2 regions of the Comamonas piscis genome follow, and region 2 is predicted to be linked to the other one. Evidence: predicted binding sites of a transcription regulator. Region 2 holds the regulator's gene; the other holds the start of a gene.
The links. Region 2 encodes LexA, which represses DNA repair genes until DNA is damaged. Its sites were predicted from a motif close to ACTGTATNNNNATACAGT; they were not measured.
Positions count from the first base shown of each region.

Region 1: a site for LexA is predicted at 3,426-3,443, ahead of imuA (translesion DNA synthesis-associated protein ImuA). Genes of this name have one in related genera too.

Region 1 is NZ_CP058554.1:4,039,823-4,047,646, forward strand. It holds gene HS961_RS18175 (SDR family oxidoreductase) at 1-138, opposite strand, end outside; gene HS961_RS18180 (hypothetical protein) at 348-497, shown strand; gene HS961_RS18185 (plasmid stabilization protein) at 552-872, opposite strand; gene HS961_RS23735 (hypothetical protein) at 927-1,055, opposite strand; gene HS961_RS18190 (hypothetical protein) at 1,287-1,517, shown strand; gene HS961_RS18195 (hypothetical protein) at 1,562-2,230, opposite strand; gene HS961_RS18200 (MlaD family protein) at 2,239-3,282, opposite strand; gene imuA (translesion DNA synthesis-associated protein ImuA) at 3,452-4,267, shown strand; gene HS961_RS18210 (Y-family DNA polymerase) at 4,185-5,684, shown strand; gene HS961_RS18215 (error-prone DNA polymerase) at 5,709-7,824, shown strand, end outside.
Region 2 is NZ_CP058554.1:2,760,106-2,767,929, reverse strand. It holds gene HS961_RS12395 (hypothetical protein) at 1-549, shown strand, start outside; gene kdsB (3-deoxy-manno-octulosonate cytidylyltransferase) at 694-1,488, shown strand; gene adk (adenylate kinase) at 1,705-2,361, shown strand; gene HS961_RS12380 (asparaginase) at 2,469-3,488, opposite strand; gene lexA (transcriptional repressor LexA) at 3,603-4,319, shown strand; gene HS961_RS12370 (hypothetical protein) at 4,446-4,988, shown strand; gene HS961_RS12365 (FMN-dependent NADH-azoreductase) at 5,234-5,869, opposite strand; gene HS961_RS12360 (SDR family oxidoreductase) at 5,931-6,656, opposite strand; gene HS961_RS12355 (carboxymuconolactone decarboxylase family protein) at 6,690-7,127, opposite strand; gene HS961_RS12350 (PLP-dependent aminotransferase family protein) at 7,251-7,824, shown strand, end outside.

The DNA of each region.
Region 1 (7,824 bases), 1.3 Mb from region 2:
CTTGGCCGCCTTGTCCCGGGCATCGTTCTTGGTTTGCTGCTCTTGGATGCGCTGCTGCGCAGCCACCACTTCCTCTACCGAGCGCTTGTCCGTCTTGCGCTCTGTCGATGGTTTTTTGGTTTTGCTGGATGGGCTCATGCTGGCACTCCTTGGATATTTAAAAAAATTGAAAAATGAAACGATGGGCGCAATGGCTAAAGCGCTTTCGCTTTAGCTATTGCCATTGCCGTCGCAAACTGCTGCAACACCATGCAGCGCGGCTCTACATGCGCTTACCGGCTAACAAGCTTGTCCGACACACACGCGCTGCAGGCAGGGGTAAAAACAAGGGCAGAAAGGAGGCTGCTATGCCCACCCCTACGACTCCCCCGCAACCCCCGGTGGCGCCACCGCCACCCGATCTGCCCAAGCCCGAGCCCATTGATCCGCCCGATAGCACCTTGCCGATCGAGGAGCCCGGGAACGAGCCACCGGTCAAAGACCCGGAGCCGGTTTAGGCAGACATACCAACAGGCCAGCACACCGCAAGGTGGCTGGCCTGTTTTGCATGCCTACTTTTTCTTGGCAGCGGCATTGCGTTTGCGGGTAGCGGCCGCCTTTTTGGCCGATGCCGACCGCGCCTCGGGGCTGCGGCTAGCAGCCGCCTTTTTGGCAGCTGCCGAGCGCACGGCGGCAAGCCGCGATCCTGGCCCGGTCGCCTTGCCCCGGCCTGATCCGGAGAGCTTGCCGCCCCCCGTTTCCTTGTTCACCGTGGCCCAGGCGCGTGCAGCGGCTTCGTCTTCCGACACGCCTTTTTTCTCGTAGCTTTTCTCGATATGGCGGGCCATGCGTTTTTGCTTATCGGTATAAGCAGATTTATCTCCTTGGGGCATCACGGATCTCCTTGGGTAATGCGTTGAGGCGAGGTGGCGCGGGATGGATGGACCTTACTGCGATGGATCACCATCGGCAGGCGGCCCGCCACCACCTGGTTGGGGCTTTTTGGGGGTACTGGGTACGGGCTTTTGCGCCTGGGGCAACGCAAACGCCTTGTACATGTGCTGCATCGTGTGCATGGCATCCTCCTGATACGGGTTGAAGCTTTCAGCGTAGCGCTGCCGCCAAAGCTGCCATGTGGGAGAAATGCTTTGCTGTACCTTGTTCCGCTTCACACATGGCGTAACGGCGATGCGCGTACCTTGGCGTGCTACCGGGGCCTACACGCCAGCGCTGAGGTGCTTGCCACACTGGGCTTTTGCCAAGGGCTTGCTTGCACAGGCAGCCAGGCCCGCCACAGGAGGACGACCATGCCCCAGCCCTACGACCCCAGCCAATCCCATACCCAGCCCCCTATCCCAGGCCAGCCGCAACCCGCGCCGGGTGAGCCGGGTACGTACGAGCCCAGCCCCCTGCACCCCTACCCGGGCAACCCACAGCATCCGTATCCGAGTGAGCCGGTACACCCCTACCCCGGCAACCCCGAGCACCCCTACCCCGGCACGCAGCCAGACCCGGCGCCTGATACGACGACGAGCTAGTCAGTGTGTGGGGATGCAGCGCTTGAGGGGCTGCCGATAGAGGCTTATTTCTGCGTGGCCTGCAGCAGATCCAGCCGGCGCTGCACTTGGTCGGCCAGCGCCGTATCGCCCAGCTCTCGGGCCAGGCGTTGCTGGTTGATCAGCCAGGCCATCACTGCACGGCGCCAGCCCTGCGCAGAGGCGGTATCGACCGCCTGGGTGACGATGGCCATAGACACCGGCCCGCGCACCGCCAGCACGCCGGCAGCAACCAGGCGCGACAGCGGGTCTTCAATGGCAGCCAGCGAAGCGGCTGCCTGCTCCGGCGCCAAGGGCGCCACCGCCTGTTGCGCCTTGGGCAGCAGGGCCACATCAGCAGCAGCCAGTTGGCCAGCTAGATAGCGGGCATAGGCCTGCTCGGCATCGGCGGCATCCTGGGCCAGCGCCTCAAAGCCGGTGCAAGGGGCAGCATCCAAGGCAGCCACTTGCGCGGCGCAGCGCGCCAGCTCCAGCCGGGCCAGCAGATCGGGCCTGGCTGTGCGGGCGACCTCGTCACGTGCACGCCTCCATTCGGCATCGGCCACCCGGCTGTTGCCAGACAGATAAGCATCGGTCGCGCGCTCGGCAGCGCCTTGCTCGTTGATGGCCCAGTCAGGCGCCTTTTTGCTGCTGGCGCAGCCGCCCAGCACAGCGGCGGCCAGCAGTGCGGCGGCCAGGCGGGTGGTCATAGTCATCGTGGTGCTCATGGCAGTCGCACCTCGGCATCTTTTTTGGCAAACGGCCATTTGCGGTTCAGCTCGGTCAGCATGCCTTCCACCTTGCGCAGATTGGCCTCTACATCAGCGCGCAAATCGCCCAGCTGGTTGGTGGCATCCTTGGCATTGGCGCCCACGGCCTGGGCCTCCACCAGCACGGCATCCACCTTCTTCAAGCTGCCACGCACATCGCCCAGCACGGCATTGAGTTGTTGCACGGTGGCGCGCACCTCAGGCATCACGCCATCGGCACCAAACACCTGCTTGTCGGCATTCTTGGCCAGGCCATCCAAACGCGCCAGCAGCTGGTTGGTGCGGTCCAGGGTCTGCGATATTTTGCGGGCCTCGGCGTCGCCGCCCATCACCACGCCCAGCGCGCCACTGGGGCCGTTGAGCTTGGTGCTCAGGTCGCGCAGCTGCTCCAGGGTGCCGCCCAAGGCCGAGCCGGCCGAGGTCATCATGTTTAGGTTCTCCAGCAGCTGGCGGGCATTGCTCATCAGCTGCGGCAGCTCGGCCGTCGCATCGCCCGACAGCACGGCGCGCACGGCGCCATCCTCCAACTGCGGGTCGTCCAGAATGCCCGAGTAGGCCTTGATGGTCGTGCCGCCCACAAGGCCCTTGACCAAGGTAAACACGCTGCTGCTGCGCAACCAGTGCGCATCTTTCTCCGGCACGTTGACATGGATGCGCACGGTGCCATCGGGCGCCAGCTCGATCTTGCTGACCTTGCCGATCGCAAAGCCGGAGAAGGTCATGTCCAGACCGATGGAGACACCTTCGGAATCATCGGCTGTCAGGACCAGTGACTGCTGGGGCTCAAACACGCCGCGCGCATACATCAGGTAAAAGGCTGATCCCAGAATCAGCAGCAAGGTAAACAGCAGCAATGCCCCGGCCTTGCGCTCCAAGTGCGGCACCGGCGTCAGGCCATCCACCGCCACGCCATCCACCACGGCCGAACGCCGCGCAGAGGCGGCAGAAGACGGTGGCGCGGGGCGGTCCGCAGAGTCGTGGGGTTCGGGTATTTGCATGTACCGCGATCTTACCCGGCTGGCTGTCCGCTTCAAAACAAAGCTGCAGTGGCTTGTTTTCAAAGAGATACACAGGCTTTGCCGTCCTACAGTGCGGCGCAGACCCGCCCGCTGTTACACATAAGCCAGGCGCAAGCTCTTATACTGTACATATATACAGTTATTTGCCATGCATAAACTCGATGCCCTGTCCCTGCCGCCCACAGTCACCGCCCAGCTCTGGCGCGGTGACCACCTGGTGCGCGCGCCGATGGCAGGCATCCCCACCGGCTGGGCTGCGCTGGATGCAGAGCTGCCCGGCAAAGGCTGGCCCAGCCAGTGCCTGACCGAAGTGCTGCAGCCCCAGGCCGGCACCCTGGAATGGCGTTTGACCGGCATGGCCTTGCGCCAGCAGTGCCAGCCGCACAAACCCGTCATCGCGCTGGGCCCGCCGCTACCGCCCCATGCCAGCGGGCTGGCCCAGTGCGGCTTGGCGCCGGCGCAGCTGGTGTGGATCCACAGCAGCCGCCCGCAAGACCAGCTCTGGGCGCTGGAGCAGCTGCTCAAGGCCAATGCCGCAGCGGCCGTGCTGGCCTGGCTGCCCCAGGTGCAGCCCGAGCAGATGCGCCGCCTGCAGATCAGCGCCCAGCAGTTTGAAGGCCTGGCCTTTATTTTTCGGCCCGAGAGCAGCCGCCACCAGGCCTCGGCCGCACCGCTGCGGCTGTTGGTGCGCAGCAGCCAGCCCTGGTCGCTGCAGCTGGAGCTGCTCAAACGCCGGGGCCCCGCGCACAGCGGCCTGCTGGAGCTGCCGGCCATACCGCCCAGCCTGCAAGCGGTGCTGCCCACCCGCCTGCTGCCCGGCAACGCGCCGCTCTCGCCCACTGCCATCCCCATCCCTGCCACCGCCATCCACTTGCCAGACCATGACTCCGATCTGGGCCGCGCTGCTGCCCCATCTACCCCGCTCCGCCGCCAGCGCGCACGCCCCACCAGCTTGCAGCACTGAGGCCGCCAGCGCCATGCCATCGGCCAATGTGCCGGGCCTGGCGCTGTGGGCGCAGCAGTTCACGCCGCGCCTGGCCTGTGTGCCCTCGGACAGTGTGTTTGGCGATGCGCTGGTGCTGGAGCTGTCGGCCAGCGAGCGCCTGTTTGGCGGGCGCCAGCAACTGGCCCGGCGCCTGCTGCGCGAGAGCCGGCAGCTGGGCGTGCAGGCCATCAGCTGGGCCCCCACCAGCCTGGCCGCCATTGCGCTGGCGCGCTGCGGCATCCGCCACGGCATGGGCCATCCGCTGCCCCAGGTGCTGGCGCCCTTGCCGCTGCATGCGATCGATGCGGTGGCCCGCCATGCCGAGCTGCTGAGCCAGCTGGGCTGCCAAAGCCTGGGCGCCGTCCATGCGCTGCCCCGGGGGGCGCTGGCCCGGCGCATGGATACCGGCATCCTCAGCGCGCTCGACCAGGCCCACGGCCTGCTGCCCGACCGCTACCCCTGGATCAGCCTGCCCGCCCGCTTTGATGCCCGGCTGGAGCTGCCCATGCGCATTGACCAGGCCGATGCGCTGATGCATGGCGCACGCCACCTGCTGCTGCAGCTGTGCGGCTGGCTGGCGGCGCAGCGGGCGGGGGTGCGCAGTTTTAGGCTGGGCTGGTGCCATGATGCGATGCGCTCCCGCCATGTGGGCGATGGCGGCGAGCTGACGGTCCACACCGCCAGCACCACGCGCGATCTGCAGCACCTCTGCCGCCTGCTGCAAGAGCACTTGGCCCATGTGCAGCTGCAAGCCCCGGTCGGCGAGCTGCGCCTGCATGCCGATGCGCCCGAAGCGCTGCAAGAGCGCAGTGCCAGCCTGCTGCCCGACAAAACCGCCGATGGCGAAAGCCTGGAACAGGTGCTCGAACGCATCACCGCCCGCCTGGGCGCCGACCTGGTGCAACGCCCCTTGCTGCGGCCCGACCACCGCCCCGAATGGCAGGTGCAGTGGCTGCCCGCCCAGCCAGCACAGCCGGCCAGCAAGGCCAAGGCGGCACCACCCTCGGCACTGCCGCCGCTTCCGCAACCCAGCTTTTTGCTGCCCGCTCCCTTGCAGCTGTTGCAAGACAATCACAGCCGCCCGCTCTACCACGGGCCTTTGCAGCTGCTGCTGGGCCCGCAGCGCATCGAAGGCGGCTGGTGGCACCGCAGCCCCGGCTTTTTACCAGTGGCAGCACCTGCCACAGAAGCAGCACCCAGCGATGCAGCGGATCCCAGCATCGACACGCCGGCCCCCGCCAGCGCGCAAGACCCTGCCCCCAGCGAACAAACCGCCCACACCGCACTGCGCGATTACTGGGTCGCCCACAGCGCCCATGCCGGCCTGCTGTGGATTTTTCATACCCGGCTGTCTGCGCACAGCAGCGCCTGGTTTTTGCACGGCCGCTTTGCCTGAGCCGCGCTGCATCCTGCTTGCACCATGGCCACGCGCCCTCCCCTCCCCATCCCCGACTACGCCGAGTTGTGGTGCCTGAGCAATTTCAGCTTTCTGCGCGGCGCCAGCCACCCGCATGAGCTGGTCGAGCGCGCCCAGGCCCAGGGCTACCGCGCGCTGGCTCTGACCGATGAATGCTCGCTCGCCGGCATCGTGCGCGCCCATGTCGCAGCGCGCGACTGCGGGCTGCCGCTGGTGGTGGGCGCGCAGTTTGAGGTGCAGCCCAGCGATGCCGACGCACCTGCCTTCACCCTGGTGGCACTGGCCTGCAACCTGCACGGCTACGGCAACCTCTGCGCGCTCATCACCCAGCTGCGGCGCAAGTCGCCCAAGGGCAGCTATGCGCTGGCGCAATCGGCCATCCAGCCGCGCGCGCTACAAGACTGCCTGCTGCTGCTGGCCCCCAGCCGCCAGGCCAGCCCGGTGCACACCCAGGCCCAGGCCGCCTGGCTGCAACAGCACTTTGCCGGCCGCTGCTGGCTGGCTGTGCAACTGGACCGCAGCCTGGGCGACGAGGCCTGGCTGGCGCAGATGCGCTCAGCGGGCAGCAGCAGTGGCGTGCCGCTGGTAGCCGCCGGCAATGTACACATGCATGTGCGCTCCCGCAAGCCCGTGCAGGATGTGCTGACCGCCATCCGCATGCGCAGCCCGCTGACCGACTGCGGCTACGCGCTGCAGCCCAATGCCGAGCTGCACCTGCGCAGCCGGCTGCGGCTGGCGCAGATGTACCCGCCCGATTTGTTGGAGGCCAGCCTGGGCATTGCCGCGCGCTGCCAGTTCTCGCTGACCGAGCTGCGCTACCAGTACCCCGACGAGGTGGTGCCACCCCAGCTCACACCGGCCGCCTACCTGCGCCAGCTCACCTACGAAGGGGCCGCCCGCCGCTGGCCCCAAGGCACGCCGACACGCATACAGGCCACCTTGGAAAAAGAGCTGGCCCTGATCTCCGAGCTGCAGTACGAGCACTATTTTCTGACCGTCTACGACATCGTGCGCTTTGCCCGCAGCAAGGACATCCTCTGCCAGGGCCGGGGCTCGGCCGCCAACTCGGCCGTCTGCTTTTGCCTGCACATCACCGAGGTTGATCCGGACAAGACCCGGCTGCTGTTTGAGCGCTTCATCAGCAAAGAGCGCAACGAGCCACCCGATATCGATGTGGACTTTGAGCATGCGCGGCGCGAAGAGGTCATCCAGTACCTCTACAAAAAATACGGCCTGCACCGCGCAGGCCTCACCGCCGTGGTCATCCGCTACCGGCGCAAATCTGCGCTCCGCGATGTGGCCAAGGCGCTGGGCTTTGCACTGCCCAGCATCGAGCTGCTGGCCCGCGACCATTCACGCTGGGACGATGAACTGCTGCGCGACGCCGCGCTGGCCCAGTGCGGCCTGCAGGCCGGCGACCTGGCGGTGCGCCAGCTGCAGGAGCTGGTCGAGATCCTGCGCGATTTTCCGCGCCACCTGTCCCAGCACGTGGGCGGCTTTGTGCTCACGCGCGGCCCGCTCTCGCGCATCGTGCCGATCGAGCGCGCCAGCATGGAGAACCGCACCGTCATCCAATGGGACAAGGACGACCTCGATGCCGTCGGCCTGCTCAAGGTCGATGTGCTGGCGCTGGGCATGCTCACCGCGCTGCAAAAAATGTTGCGTTTGGTGGGCGCTCGCCAGGGCCGCAGCTTTGCGCTGGGCGATATCCCGCACGACGACCGCCCCACCTACGACATGATCTGCGCGGCCGACACCATCGGCGTCTTCCAGATCGAGAGCCGCGCCCAGATGAGCATGCTGCCGCGCCTGCGCCCGCAAAAGTTCTACGACCTGGTGATCGAAGTCGCGCTGGTGCGGCCCGGCCCCATCCAGGGCGGCATGGTCCACCCCTATCTGCGCCGCCGCCAGGGGCTGGAAGCAGTGCATTACGAAAGCGAGCTGCTGCGCCCCGCCTTGGAGCGCACCCTGGGCGTACCCATCTTCCAGGAGCAGGTGATGCAGATCGCCATTGATGCGGCCGGCTTCAGCCCCGGCGAGGCCGACCAGCTGCGCCGCTCCATGGCCGCCTGGCGCCGTACTGGCAACTTGCACAAGCACTACGACAAGATCATCAACG
Region 2 (7,824 bases):
AAGAAAACCGACAAAGGCATGGAGGCGCTGCGCGCCCGAGACCCCGCTCTGCCCCACCGCATGCGCCCTGCTTTCATCATGTTTGATGGCCAGAAAAGCATTGAGCAGGTGATGGCGCTGTCAACGTCTGCGGGCGGCCAGCTGCAGGTGCTGGAAGACATCAAGCAACTGCTGCAACAAGGTCTGCTGGAGTTGCTGCGCAGCGGCGATGCCAGCCAGCTCGCCGCCAGCACCAACGAACTCATCGACAGCCTGGCAATACCTGCACCGACCGCCCCACCAGCGGCCGCTGTAGCCGCACCTGCCACCATCAGCGATCCCGGCGAGCGCTATATCAAAGCCTATGCCGCCGCCAGCCAGCTGGTCAGCGGGCTGGGGCTCAAGGGCTTTCGCCTGCAGTTGCAACTGGAAAAAGCGCAGGGCTACGACGGCCTCGTGGCGGTGTTACCCAAGCTGCGCGAGGTGATCGACGCCAAGAAACTGCGCCCCATCGAGGCCATCTTGTTTGGACCCCACGAGGCCAGCACCCCGGTCAAACCAGCCCCCTGATCCCTCAGCCCGATAGCGCAGTCCATGGCGGTCAACTGCCCGCGCGGACGGCCTGTGTCTGTATGCCTTGGGCTCTGCCCGCCCGCCAAACCGCCTGGGCTGGCTACAATTCCCGCCGGGCCCACTCTCATTTATTAGCACACCATGGCATCCGCTCCCGCGCCGTTCACCGTCCTGATTCCTTCGCGCATGGCCTCATCGCGCCTGCCCAACAAGCCCCTGGTTGATATTGCCGGCCTGCCTATGGTGGTGCGCGTGGCCAAGCGCGCGCAAGAAAGCGCAGCCCAGCGGGTGGTGGTGGCCGCCGATGATGAGCGCATCGTCGAGGCCTGCAAAAAGCATGGCGTGCAAGCGCTGATGACCTCGGCCAATCACCCCAGCGGCAGCGATCGCTTGGCCGAAGCCTGCAGCTTGCTGCAGTTGGGTGGCGATGACATCGTGGTCAACGTGCAAGGCGACGAACCCTTGATTGCGCCGGCATTGATCGATGCAGTTGCCGCGCTGCTGAGCGAACGCCCCGAGGCCAGCATGGGCACCGTCGCCCACCCGATTGCGGATCTGGAATCCCTGCTCAGCCCCAATGTGGTCAAGGTGGTGCTCGATGCCAAAGGCATGGCCAGCTATTTCAGCCGTGCGCCCATCCCCTGGGGGCGTGACTTTGTCAATGTCACCTGGTGGAAGAACCCAGGCACCACCGGCACGCCTGGTTTTGCGCCACTCCACCACATGGGCATCTACAGCTACCGCGCCCAGTTTTTGCATACCTTCCCGACCCTCAGCCAGGCCCCTACCGAGCAGATAGAGATGCTGGAGCAGCTGCGCGCGCTGTGGCACGGCCACCGCATTGCAGTGCATGTAACCCGGCAAATTCCGGGCTCGGGCGTGGACACCCCCGAAGACCTGGTGCGTGTGCGACAGCTGCTCGGCGCGACCATGTAGGCTGCTGCAGATGGCCCTCCACCCACTCGATACGCTGCAAGCGCTCCGTAAGCTAAAAGGCGCAGGATGCCCGATTGCGCCCCCGAGACAGCGCATTGCCTTGCAGTCGGCTGACCCTCCCCCGATGCGTGATATGCTCAAGCCCAGTTTTTTGTGTAGAAGCGGGCTTTGATGCCCGCTTTTGCCGTGCAAGTTTTTTATTCTCCAAGGACCGCCATGAAATTAATTCTTTTGGGAGCACCCGGCGCCGGCAAAGGTACACAAGCTGCCTTCATCTGCCAAAAATACGGTATCCCCCAGATTTCCACCGGCGACATGCTGCGTGCTGCCGTCAAGGCTGGCACCCCGCTGGGCCTGCAGGCCAAGGCCGTGATGGATGCCGGCCAGCTGGTCAGCGACGACCTGATCATCAATCTGGTCAAGGAACGCATTGCCCAGTCCGACTGCGCCAACGGTTTCCTGTTTGACGGCTTCCCGCGCACGATTCCTCAGGCCGACGCGATGAAGGCCGCAGGCGTCAAGCTCGACTATGTGCTGGAGATCGATGTGCCGTTTGACGCCATCATCGAGCGCATGAGCGGCCGCCGCAGCCACCCCGCCTCTGGCCGTACCTACCACACCAAGTTCAACCCGCCCAAGACCGAAGGCCTGGACGATGAGACCGGCGAGCCGCTGGTGCAGCGCGAGGACGACAAGGAAGAAACCGTCAAGAAGCGCCTGGACGTCTACAGCAACCAGACCCGCCCCTTGGTCGACTACTACAGCAGCTGGGCCGAACAAGACCCCGCCGCCGCCCCCAAGTACCGCGCCATCAGCGGCATGGGCTCGGTCGATGAGATCACCCAGCGCGCCATGGCCGCCCTGCAGGCCTGATCGCACAACGCGCTAGCTGCACAGCCACTGTCTTATGGACAGTGGCTTTTTTCATGGCGAAGGCGTTGCAGCACGAGTGCAGCGCATAGCGGCAGCAGTGGGCAAGGTCAGACCGCCGTTTGCGCCTGCGCCAAGACCAGCTGCAGGCTCACCCGGGTTTTGCAGGGCGTCAGCGCCACCGCCAAGTCTGCGGCCAGGTGTTGCGGCCCAGGCAGCACGGCATCACTGATCACTCCCTCGCTGCAGCGGCTGCTGCGCCATACCGCCACCCCTTGTTGGCGCGCCCGGTCTGCCGCGCACAGCAGCACTTCGTGTACCGTGCCATTGCCGGTAGTGGCCAGCACCAGGCCTTCCAGGCCTTGGGCCAGCAAGGCATCCACCAAACCGGGCCGTATCCCCGCATGGCTGGTGACAATCTCCACCCAGGGCCAGGCCTGTTGCACTGGATCTGGCAGCACCGCCAGCCATTCGCTGCCGGTATAGCTGCCCGCTGCGACGACGCAGCCAGGGGCGTAGCCATGGCGCAGCTGCACCGCACTGCCGTCCACCCAGCCCACAGGCCCCTGCTCGCCCGATGAAAAGGCCAGCAAGCGGTGCGGATGCACCTTTTGCAGCCAGCGCGCACTGTGCAGCTCGCCGCTGCCGGTCACAGCCACCACCTCGCGCAGCAGCGGTTGGCCTTCGGCATCCAAGGCGGCAGCAGCAGCGACGGCATCCTTGAGGTTCTGCGGCCCATCGGGCATCAGCGCATTGGCCGGGCGCATGGCACAGGTCAGCACCACCGGCTTGGGCAAGCGCCCCAATACGCAGTGCAAAAACCAGGCCGTGTCTTCCAGGGTATCGGTACCGTGGGTGATAACAACACCACGCACCCCGTCATCGCGCATCGCCGCATCGCAGGCCTTGAGCAGTGCATGCCAGACGGTGTCGCTCATATCCTTGCTATCAATTTGCGCTATCTGTATCGCATCCAGCGGGCCTGCAGCGGCCTTCTCTATACCGCTCACTCCCGCTAACAGTGACGCAATCGACAGCGCAGCCGCGCGGTACTGGCCGGGTTTCTCGGCGTCATCGGCCATGCCGGCAATGGTGCCACCGGTGCCAATGATCAAAATTTTTGGCTGCAAGGCTTGCCTCCTGCAAAAAACTGGTTAAAAATACAGGTACTGGATTGATATACAGGTGTTGGAACGCGCAATAGCTTTGCTAGTGCCCAGCGCCGCAGATCACACGGAGATCTTATGCGAGACCATCCCAAACTCACCGCACGCCAACAAGAAATTCTGGACCTGATCCAGACCGCCATTTCGCGCACCGGCGCCCCGCCAACCCGTGCCGAAATCGCCAGCAAGCTGGGCTTCAAATCCGCCAATTCGGCAGAAGACCACCTCAAGGCGCTGGCCCGCAAAGGCGTGATTGAGCTGGTCAGCGGCACCTCCCGGGGTATCCGCCTGCAAAGCGATACCGTGCGCTCTATCAATGCCGCACGTGGCACTCGCTTTTCGTCGCCGCTGGCGGGCGTATCCAACGCCACCGCGGGCGTGGGCCGTGTGGTGCAAGAGCTGGCCCAGCTGGCCTTGCCGCTGATTGGCCGCGTTTCCGCTGGCTCGCCCATCCTGGCGCAAGAGCATGTGGACCAAACCTACACCGTCGAAGGCGGCCTGTTCCAGCAGCAGCCCGATTACCTGCTCAAGGTGCGCGGCATGTCGATGCGCGACATCGGCATCATCGATGGCGACCTGCTCGCCGTCAAAGCCACCCGCGAGGCCCGCAATGGCCAGATCATCGTCGCCCGCCTGGGTGATGACGTCACCGTCAAGCGCCTGCAGCGCACCAAGGATGGCATCGAGCTGCTGGCCGAAAACCCGGATTACCTGCCGATCATCGTGCAGCCCGGCGAGCCCTTCGAGATCGAAGGCATCGCCGTCGGCCTGATCCGCAACACGATGCTGAACTAGGCCCAGCGCCTTACCCCTCTCTGCGCAACCCCAGGTAGCGGGCGTTGTGGGCACCCGGCCCACAGCCCTGGGGATGCGCTCGCCCTAGCGCAATCCTGCTGTTACCCGTACACCAAGGACTTTCCTATGCTCGTAGCAGATGCATTGCGCGCGCTTGCGCCTTTTTCCCTCGTCGCCGGCCTGCCCTGGTTCCAGTCCATCCAACGCGCCATTGTGCGCGGCCGCCGGCGCCAGCCCGGCCATGGCGCCGCCAATGACGGTCAGCATGCTGCCCAGGTGCACTGCTTTGTCGCTGCATCCTCCATTGCTGCACAGCGTGGTGCCGCGCAGCAGCTGAGTTTGCTTGATGACCCCAGCGCTCAGCCAGGCGTGGACAGCCCTGCCGATGAGGCCCCCGCACAACGCCCCATCGACCGCATTCGCCTGCCGCGCAAACCAGCAGCGCGCCGCCGCCTCTCTGCCGGCATCCAGTCTCCCGCACGCCCTTTTCTGTCGGTACAGCGCTGCAGCGCCCAGGCCGCCAACGATGCCCCTATCAAAATGTACTGGGCCCAGCCGGCCAGCCTGCACCGCCAAAAGGGCATGCGCTGGGCCATGTCGGGCAGCATGGCCGACATCTGTGCCGAGCTGGAACGCCTGGAGCGGCTGGAACACCTGCACGCGGTGTAAGCCGGAGCCAAGCCCAGGCTGGTGCGTTGTGGCCAGCCTGCTGGTCGCTGCATGGCTGCCGTCGATGGCTTCAGGAATGCGGACTGCAGGATCGGCATGCTGCGGCAAGGCAAGCGCTGAACGCATCGGTCGATACCGGGACGCTGGGCAGGTGCCAACCTGGCGCCTTCAGTGCTCAGCCGTTAACCACAGTTCGCTGACACCCATCCGCTATTGCCGTTGGCTTTTTCTTATGTGTCTGTCGCTCAACGCACTACTGCAGCCGCTTCCTGCGCCTGCCGCTTGAACGGCGCCAATTGCTCGCGCAGTGCGTCTCGGGCGCTGCCCACTGCAGATGCCACCGCGTCCGGCCCAAACACCAGGCCTTGCAGCAACACAAAATGCACATTGCGGATGCCGATGGAGGCCAGCGCATAGCGCAAATAAGGCGTCAAAAAGTCCTCCTGACGCGCCTTTGGCCCTGCATGGAAGCCTCCGGAACTCACCAGCACCAAGGTGGGCCGGTCCTTCATCAGACCTATCTTGCCTTCGGGCGTGGCTGCAAAGCTGCGGTGGATGCGGATTACCTGATCCAGCCAGAGCTTGAGCGTGGCCGGCACCGCAAAGTTGTGCATGGGCGTCACGATCAGCAGCAGATCGCTGTCTTCCAGTTCCTTAATCAGCGTTTCCGACCAGGCCAGCGCCGGAGCATCAGCGCCCGCGTTTGAGGTGATGGCCAGCGCATAGTCGCGGCCGATAGGCGGTATGGGTGTCGCCACCAGATCACGTTCCAGCAGCGGCTGCTGCGCAAGGCCCAGCTCCGCCAGCATGTCGGTCGCCAGTTGGTAGCCATGGCTGGCTTGGCCGTGTGGGCCACAGTTCAAGAGCAAGGTACGGGTCATCGTTCGTCCAATCGTTTGAGTAGTGAGGCCAAAAAGGCTAGTTCAGCCAAGTTCGGCGGTATCAAGCTGCCCTGGATTTGCCGACCCAGGCGGCCAACGTCGTCCACCCCAGGCGTGCTGGCCCCACCGGGACCAGGCAGTCATCGTCCAGCAGCGCACCCCGGTAAGGCACATCGGCATCGCTCAGCACCGTGAGCGGATCGCCTCGCAAGCGCAGGTACTGCTGCACCCAGTCGGCCATCGCCATCTTCTGCGGGCCGGCCACGTCCATGCAGCCCTGTAAAGGCCGCGCCAGCGCGGCGTCGGCCACCAGCATCGCCAAGTCCTCGGCCGCCATCGGCTGCACCTGGGCCACGGGCATCGCCAGCTCGGCAGCGGCTGTGCCGTTGTGTGCCAGCTGCGCCAGGCTTTCGTACAAGAGTGCCGCACGCAGCACCGTATAAGGCGTGCGGCCTGCCTGGATCAGCTGTTCTCGCAACGCGATAGCCTGGTAGTAGCTGCTGCCTTGCAAGCGCTGCACACCCAACGCAGACAGCGCAATGTGGTGTGCCACAGCGGCAGCGGCGATGGCGGCATTCAACTGCCGGCATGCACGCGCCCAGTCCTCCAGCGCATCAACCGTGTCGATCACAGGAGGCTCGCGCACATCAATCAACACTTCAACGCCATGCAGCGCAGCCGGCTGCCTGGGGTCCGCATCCGCGACCACTGGGTAACCCAGCTGCCGCAGATTGCTGACCACCTTCTCGCCCAGCGGCTTGCAGCCGCCCAGAACCAGGACTTTCATAGGCCGCCTTGCGCCGTGCCGGGAGCTAGCTTCTTAAACGGGCATCTTGCGGAAGGCAATCGCAAAGCGGTTCCAGCTGTTGATCGAGGTGATCACGGCCGTCAGCTCCATCAGCTCGGCATCGGTGAAGTGGGGGCGCACAGCTTCCCAGACAGCATCGGGAACATGGTCGTGCGAGACAAGGGTCAGTGCCTCGGTCCACTCCAGCGCGGCACGCTCACGGTCGCTGAAGAAGGGGGTCTCGCGCCAAGCGGCCACAGTCGCCAGGCGGCGGCTGGATTCGCCGGCTTTCACAGCGTCAGTCACATGCATGTCAAGGCAAAAGGCACAGCCATTGATCTGCGAGGCGCGCAGGCGCACCAGTTCCTTGAGCAAAATGTCCAGGCTGCCTTTGGCAATCTGATTTTCCACGCCCAGCAGTACTTTCATGATGGCGGGGTCAGCGGTGTAGAAGTCGAGTCGGGTTTGCATATCAAGCTCCATCCAAGGTTGCGCCGGTGAATTCCGTTGCTGTTAGCGAGTATGCGTTTGTCTTGGCCAAGCCAAAAGAGCCAAGAAATGCAAAAATGACTAGGCCAAGATTGGAATGCCATGATGCCCGACCCCGCCCGCGCCCACATCGATCCCGTACAAGCCTTGCAATTGCAGGTAGACCGCAGCCTGCAGCTGCCCATGTACCTGCAGATCTGCCAGCGCTTCAAGACCGCCATTGCACAAGGCCATCTGCGTGCGGGCGACCGGGTGCCTGCGGCACGGGCATTGGCGACCGCGCTGAACCTGTCCCGGGGCACCGTCGATCTGGCCTACCGCATCCTGGCCGATGAAGGCTATTTCCAGGTACGCGGGGCGGCGGGCACGGTCATCTCCCCGAGCCTGCCCCAAGCCGCTAAAGCCTCTGCGCCACAAGCCATCGCTCAGCCACCGGCCGCCGATATCGTGGACCACGACGGCTTGCAGCCGCGCCCGCTGCAGCTGGGGCTGCCGGCGATCGATGCCTTTCCGCGCAAGGTCTGGAATCGGCTGGTCACCCACCGCCTGCGCAGCAGCGAGCCCTACCGTCTGGCCTACCCCAACCCGCAGGGCGACGAAGAGTTGCGCCAACGCATAGCGGCCTATCTGGCGGTGTCGCGCGGCGTCACCTGCGTGCCCGAGCAGGTGTTTATCACCA